Regions from separate parts of the Wenzhouxiangella sp. XN24 genome, predicted to be linked through region 1. Evidence: riboswitches for the same ligand, from Rfam matches in the RefSeq annotation. Region 1 holds a riboswitch; the other holds the start of a gene.
The links. A riboswitch is a leader RNA that binds a small molecule or an ion and turns the genes downstream of it on or off. The one in region 1 is predicted to bind S-adenosylmethionine.
Positions count from the first base shown of each region.

Region 1 (3,403 bases):
CGCGATCTCGGAGGCGTACGCAAGGTGACTGATGCGGGCCTCGATCACCTCGACACCGGCCTTGTCGAGCCGCTCCTGGATGTCCTGGCGCAACTGTGCGGAGATCTTGTTGGTGTCTCCGCGCAGCGAGATCTCGTGATCCTCGCTGTCATAGGGATAACGGCTCGCCATAATGCGTAGCGCGGCCTCGCTCTGCACGGCAACGAAGTCCTCGTAGTCGTCGACTTCGAACAGCGCCTCGACGGTGTTGACCACGCGCCAGACCACCACGGCGGAAATGTCGATGGGATTGCCGTCGCGATCGTTGACCTTGGAGGGCCGGCCGTGCGTCCTGGTCTTCTCCTGCACGATCTTGCCGGCGGCGTCCTTCTTCTCCGGGGTCGAAAGAGCGCCGGTTTCGAAGTTGCGTACGCGCAGCGACAGCTTCTTCTTGCTGAAGAAGGGATTGACCCAGAAAAAGCCGGACGCACGCACCGAGCCCTTGTACTCGCCGAACAGCAGCAGCACACGGGAATCATTTGGCGCGATCGCCATGAAGCCGAAGCCCATGGCGAACCCGATCGTCAACATCACCAGGCTGCTCGCGATGTGCCAGCCGGAGGCGCCAGCCTGCAGGGCATGGAAGAAGTACCAGGGACCGCCGACCAGCAGCGCGGCGGTGACGACCAGCGGCAACCAGCCCGACAGCGGGCGATATTCTCTTTCCTGAACCATGGCTTTTCCCTCGATGAGCCGGTGATGTCAGTATGATATCACTCTGTTATCAAGGGTACTAGCCTGCCGCCACGGCCGCCAGTGGCCTCTCCGTAGCGCCGAGCGCGCGCTCCAGCGCCGCCTCGAGGTCGGCCGCCAGGTCCGCGGCGTCCTCTATTCCGACCGACAACCGCAACAGGGCGTCGCTGATGCCGGCGACGCAGCGCGCTTCCGGATCCATGGCGGCATGCGTCATGGACGCCGGATGCGCGACCAGGCTCTCGACCCCACCCAGCGACTCGGCGAGGAAAAACAGCTCGAGACCGTCCAGGAAAGCGCGCACCGCGGGCTCGCCGCCCGCCAGTTCGAAGCTGAGCATGCCGCCGAACCCGGACTGTTGCCGGCGAGCCACGTCGTGCCCCGGATGCCCGGGCAGCCCGGGATAGTGGACGCGGCTCACGGCGGCATGTCCGCACAGCAACTCTGCCAGCACCCCGGCATTCTCTCCATGACTGCGCAGCCGCGCATGCAGCGTGCGGATGCCGCGCAAAGTCATGAAGCTGTCGAACGGCGCACCGGTGAGCCCGAGGCAATTCGCCCACCAGTCGAGCCGCTCATGCAACTCCCGGGTCCGGGCAACCACCGCGCCGCCGACCACGTCGCTGTGGCCATTCAGGTACTTCGTAGTGGAGTGCAGGACGATGTCCGCGCCGTGCGCCATGGGACGCTGCCAGCCGGGGGACAGAAACGTGTTGTCCGCGACGAAAAGCGTGCCCGACTCCGCGCACAACCGGCCAACGGCATCGAGGTCGGTGATCCGCAGCAAGGGGTTGCTCGGCGTCTCGACCAGGATCATGCGCGGCTGCGCGGCAAACGCTTCGGCCAGCGATGAATCGTCGGACTGGTTGACGAAAGTGACGCGAAACTGTCCCCGGGCCGCCAGGGAAGACAACAGCCGATGAGTCCCGCCATAACAGTCGTGCGGCGCCAGCAACAGGTCGTGCGGCTCGAGCAACTGGCAGATCAGCGTGATCGCCGCCATGCCCGAACACGTGACGACGCTGCCGGCCCCGCCCTCGAGGCCGGCCAGCGCTTCGCCGAGCGCATCGCGTGTCGGGTTGCCCGAGCGCGTGTAGTCGTAGCGCCGCTTGTCGCCATAGCCGGCGAAGGTGAAGTTCGAACTCAGGTGGATCGGCGCCACGACGGCGCCGTGTTCGGCGTCGCGGCCGAGGCCGGTGCGTACGGCGCGCGTCGCCGTTGCGGGTGTCTTCATTCCAGGTTCTCCATGTTGCTCTTTAAATACGCGTCGTTCAGGGCCCGGGTGACCCTGCGGAGAACGCCGGTGAAAGAATCGCCTGTGCTCCTGCCCCTCGCCTGGCGGGCGGAGCCGTCCGGCAACCCATCTCCCGGTGACCGCCTCGGTTTCGACCGTGGCGCTCCCCGCAGGACTTGGCACCAGTGCGGAACGTGTTCCGCAGGTTGCCCCGGCATCGTCGGGCCTGTCCCTCCGCCGGTCTCGATGAGTGCTGCAGCTGCTGTATGTTTTTTGCGGTTTACTGTTTCCTCTGGTGCCTGGTGAGCCCGTCGGGCGTTCAGGCGATGGCGCGGCGGACCGCGGCGTCGTCGTCCAGTGCGGCGGCGATGGTCGCCGCCATGTCGCGGGTCGTGATCGCGGGCGCACCCGGCGCCACGAGATCAGCCGTGCCGATCCCCCGGGCGACCGTCTCCCAGGTCGCCTGCTCGACCGCGGCCGCCTCGGCCTCGAGACCGAGCGAATGGCGCAGCATCATCGCGGCGCTCAGGATCGCCCCGCAGGGGTTGGCGATCCCGCGGCCGGCGATATCGGGCGCCGAACCGTGGATGGGCTCGTAGAGCCCCGGTCCGGAATCGGCCAGCGACGCGGACGGCAGCATGCCGATGGAGCCGGTGATGACCGAGGCCTCGTCGGTGAGAATGTCGCCGAACATGTTTTCCGTCACGACCACGTCGAAGCGTGCCGGCTGCTGGATGAGCTGCATTGCCGCGGCATCCACGAGGGCGTGCTCCAGGCGGATCCCGGGAAACTCATCCCTCGCGACACGCGTGGCGGTCTCGCGCCAGAGACGCGAAGTCTCCAGTACGTTGGCCTTGTCGACGGACGTCACGTGACCGCCGCGCCCGCTGGCAAGCCGGCACGCCAGGCGCACGACGCGCTCGATTTCTTCGCGGGAATAGCTGCACAGGTCCGAGGCCGAATCGGCGGAGCGCGTCTTGTCGCCGAAATAGATGCCGCCGGTGAGTTCGCGGACGAACAGGATATCGACCCCGGCGAGCAGGCGGTCCTTCAGGGGCGAGGCCGCGTACAGGGCCGGATGCGTGGCGACGGGACGCAGGTTGGCGAACACTCCCATCGCCCGCCGCAGTTCCAGCAGCCCCTGCTCGGGGCGCACTCTCGCGGCCGGGTCGGACCACTGCGGGCCGCCGACTGCACCGAGCAGCACGCCGTCGGCTGACAGGCAGGCGGACAACGTCTCGGCGGGCAGCGGCGTGCCGCCGGCATCGATGGCGCAACCGCCGATGTCGGCTTCGCGGAACTCGAACTGGTGGCCGAAGCGTCGCGATACGGCATCGAGCACGGTGCGCGCGCCCGCGACGACTTCCGGACCGACGCCGTCCCCGGGCAGCAGCGTGATCACGCCCGGCATGCGCGCGCCTCCTCGAAGCGGGCGAT
Region 1 covers NZ_JAAMFG010000028.1:22,842-26,244, forward strand. The annotation lists gene G6032_RS04460 (SPFH domain-containing protein) at 1-714, opposite strand, end outside; gene metB (cystathionine gamma-synthase) at 773-1,966, opposite strand; SAM riboswitch class I at 2,090-2,219, opposite strand; gene leuB (3-isopropylmalate dehydrogenase) at 2,286-3,377, opposite strand; gene leuD (3-isopropylmalate dehydratase small subunit) at 3,365-3,403, opposite strand, start outside.

Region 2 (3,403 bases), on a different contig from region 1:
AGCCGCCGCGCTCTGACTCGCTGGCCCGGGCGGCCGGCCTCGCGGCGCGGCGTATGGGCCTGGAGGAGACCCTGCGGGAGCTCGGCAACGAGTCCGGGGTCGTGGAGCGGGAGGAGATGGTGCAACTGCGGCTGACGCCGTGGGCGACGGTTTACGTGGACGCGCGCGAGCTGCGCCGGCTGGGGCCGGCGGACGCGGAGGCGCTTGGGAAGGCGCTCGCTGAGGCGCTGCGCGAGGCAAGGATGACCCGAGGAGAACGGAAATGAACAGGGAACTGAAGAACGAACTGAATCTGGTGATGACGCCGGCGCGCGCTGCGGTGCTGGCCGATCATCGCAGCACGGTGGACGTGCTGGTCCGCGTGCAGGCGCCGCCCCAGCCCGAGAAGGACCGCCCCGCACGCGGCCCGGTGCACGTGGCGCTGGTAGTGGATCGCTCCGGCAGCATGTCGGGCAAGCCGCTCGCCGAGGCCAAGCGCTGTGCGCGCATGGTGGTGGACGGACTGAACCCGGGGGACAAGGCCGCCATCGTGATCTACGACGACTCGGTCGAGCGCCTGACCGAGCTGCTGGGCATGGACGAGCGCGACACGCTGCGACGTGCGATCGACTCGATCGGCTCAGGCGGCTGCACCAACCTGCACGGCGGCTGGCTGGCCGGCGCCGAGACCCTCGCGCCGCACACCGGCACGGGCATCCTGTCGCGCGTGATCCTCCTGTCGGACGGCCGGGCCAACAAGGGCATCACCGATGTCGGCAGGATCACCGAGCAGGTGGCGCAACTCGCGGACGCCGGCGTGACCACCTCGACCTACGGCCTCGGGCATCACTTCAACGAGGAGCTCATGACCGCGATGGCCGATGCCGGCCGCGGCAATGCCTACTACGGCCAGAGCGCGGACGACCTGGCCGACCCGTTCCAGGAGGAGCTGGCGCTGATGGGCGCGCTGTGCGCCCGCGAGGTGGAGTTGCTGGTGGAGACCGCGGCGGGCGTTTCGGCCAAGGTGCTCAACGGCTACCGGCGCGGCGCGCGCGGCGGCTGGCGCCTGCCGGACGTGGCGTACGAGGGCGAGGCCTGGGCCGTGCTGCAGCTCATCGTCGAGACGGGTACCGCGACGGCGGGCGAGGTGCGCGACCTGGTGAAGGTGCGCGCGGCCTGGCGTGACCTCGACGGGGTCGAGCACGAGACGAGTCGAGAATCGCTGGCGCTGCCCGTGATGCCGGCGGCGGCTTATGCCGCGGTGGCCGAGGATCCGCTGGTGCGCCGGCGCGTCGACGAGTTGACGGTGGCGGGCATGCAGCAGACCGCGCGGGAGGCGGCACGCCGGCACGACTGGAACGCGGTGAACCTGGCCCTCGCGCAAGCGCGACAGTTGGCGGCCGACAATCCGTGGCTGCAGGGCGTCGTCGGGGAGCTCGAGGAGCTCGCCCGCCAGCGCGACGAGATGATGTTTGCCAAGGAGGCGATGTACAGCGCGCGCCGCGTGAGCAGCCGGCTGGCGCCGGTGAACGAGTGTCGGGATCCGGGCGACATGGATGCGCCCGACTACCTGCGCCGCAAGCGTGCGCAGGGCAAGGCCGAGCCGCGGCGGCGGGACCCGCGGTAAACGTGATGCCCCGGTGGCTCATCTCCTGAGCCACCGGGGCGGCACACTGGTTCCAAGCCTGCAGCTTGCTTAGCGCCGCAGGCAGATTTAAATTCGATCACGCATCAAGAGTGAGCTGACGCTCCGCCAACCTGCCCGACCCGGGCAAGGTGGCTGCCCCGAAAGGGGGATGTGGCCGACCCAGGCAACGAACCGGGTCCATTCCACAACGCGCGTCAGTTTCCTTTGCAACGACAACGCATTGGAGGCTGGACCCATGACTACTCGTACCTTCCCGGCAATTGATCTCGACTACCGTCCCGCCGGCTACTTCCGTCCGCAGTCACTGGAGGACTATGTCCTGTCGCGGGTGAAGGGCGCGGTGGTGAAGGCGCGCCTGCGCGAGCTGCTGGCGTCCAACGAGCATGACGAGGTGGCGCAGCTGTTGCGGGAACACGGCGTGCCCGAGGAGGAGTGCCGGGCGCTCGGCGGCGTGCACCCGCTCCTGATGGGCGGCAACTATCTCCCGGGCTCCGATTCCGGGGAGGTCGAGATCGCGCGCATCTTCATCCACTCGACCACGGGCGACGTGACCGCCGTCTACGCCCGCATGGCCGGCCCGCAGATCCACTACCGGGTGGTGGACGAGTACGGCGGCGATACGCTCCAGGGCAAGACGACCTGCGAGTCGACCCGACCGCTCACGCTCGGCGATTTGTATGACTTCTTCACGAGCGCCTGGCCGTTCCACGAGGTTCTCGACATGAACTTCGAGGGCGACACCGAGAGCATGCTCGGCTTCTTCGTGGCGGAGTCGGACTTTTATCCGGAGCTGGATGCGCTGTGCCGGGTGAGGGTGGTGGAGGCGTTTCCGGTGTTGGAGGAGGAGGGGGAGTGAATTCCTGGACGCGGTCTTAAACGTTGGCCAGGGGCGTGTACGATGCCGGGCCCGAGGACGACTATCGAGCCCTGGTCATCAGGACGAACGTTGAGATTTTCTATCTGGCGAAGGGTGTCGTCGTCCCGATCACGGAGTCCGAGGCACAGCGGATTGTCGAGAATCCGTTCATGTACTACTTCTCAACGGCGCTGAAGCTTCATTTCAGAATCGAGCGTGCCAAGTTCATCTGGCGGGCCATGGAAGCCCCGCCAGCGCGAGAATCGTCGCACTAGCGCGAGAATCGCGACCTGTTCAGCTTCATCTGTAGCTGCAAGCATTGTCAGTAGCCATGCCGCTCTTATGCGTGACACCGGTCGTCGGCGCCATGCTTCCATTGATTGCCGCAAGTTAGCAAGATTGCTAATATCCACCGTGATCTTCGAGATCGAGTACTACCATCCGAAGGTCCTGGCCACGATCGAGGGTTGCCTGAGTGAAGTACCACCCCGTGAAGCACGATCACAAGGCGTTCATCGAGCGCGCGCGGAAGCGGAAAGGGTTCTCCGAGGACTACGAGAACCTGGAGATCGAATACCAGGTCGCAGACCAGCTGCTCAGGGCTCGAGCGCGTGCTGGCCTTACCCAGGACGCCGTGGCAGAACTCATGGGCACCACAAAGAGTGCGATTTCCCGCCTCGAAGCGGCCGGCAAGCACGCGCCGTCCCTGAGCACCCTCAAGCGTTATGCGCATGCCGTGGGCTGCAAGCTGGAAGTGAGGCTTGTGCCTGAAGAATGAAGGACGAGGTCCTGTAACAGGATGCCCAACACTCCCACCCCCATCGTCCACCATCACCAACTCGGCAACGGTCGCCATGCCCTCGAGACCGTCACGCACTTTCCGCTGCCGGTCGAGGAGGTGTTTCCGTTCTTCTGCGACG
Region 2 covers NZ_JAAMFG010000030.1:73,416-76,818, reverse strand. The annotation lists gene G6032_RS06540 (MerR family transcriptional regulator) at 1-266, shown strand, start outside; gene G6032_RS06535 (VWA domain-containing protein) at 263-1,606, shown strand; SAM-I-IV-variant riboswitch at 1,703-1,808, shown strand; gene G6032_RS06530 (hypothetical protein) at 1,863-2,483, shown strand; gene G6032_RS06525 (hypothetical protein) at 2,519-2,758, shown strand; gene G6032_RS06520 (helix-turn-helix transcriptional regulator) at 2,974-3,261, shown strand; gene G6032_RS06515 (SRPBCC family protein) at 3,283-3,403, shown strand, end outside.
Region 2: it holds a riboswitch for S-adenosylmethionine, as region 1 does, so the genes downstream of both, G6032_RS06530 (hypothetical protein) here and metB (cystathionine gamma-synthase) in region 1, are expected to answer to the same signal.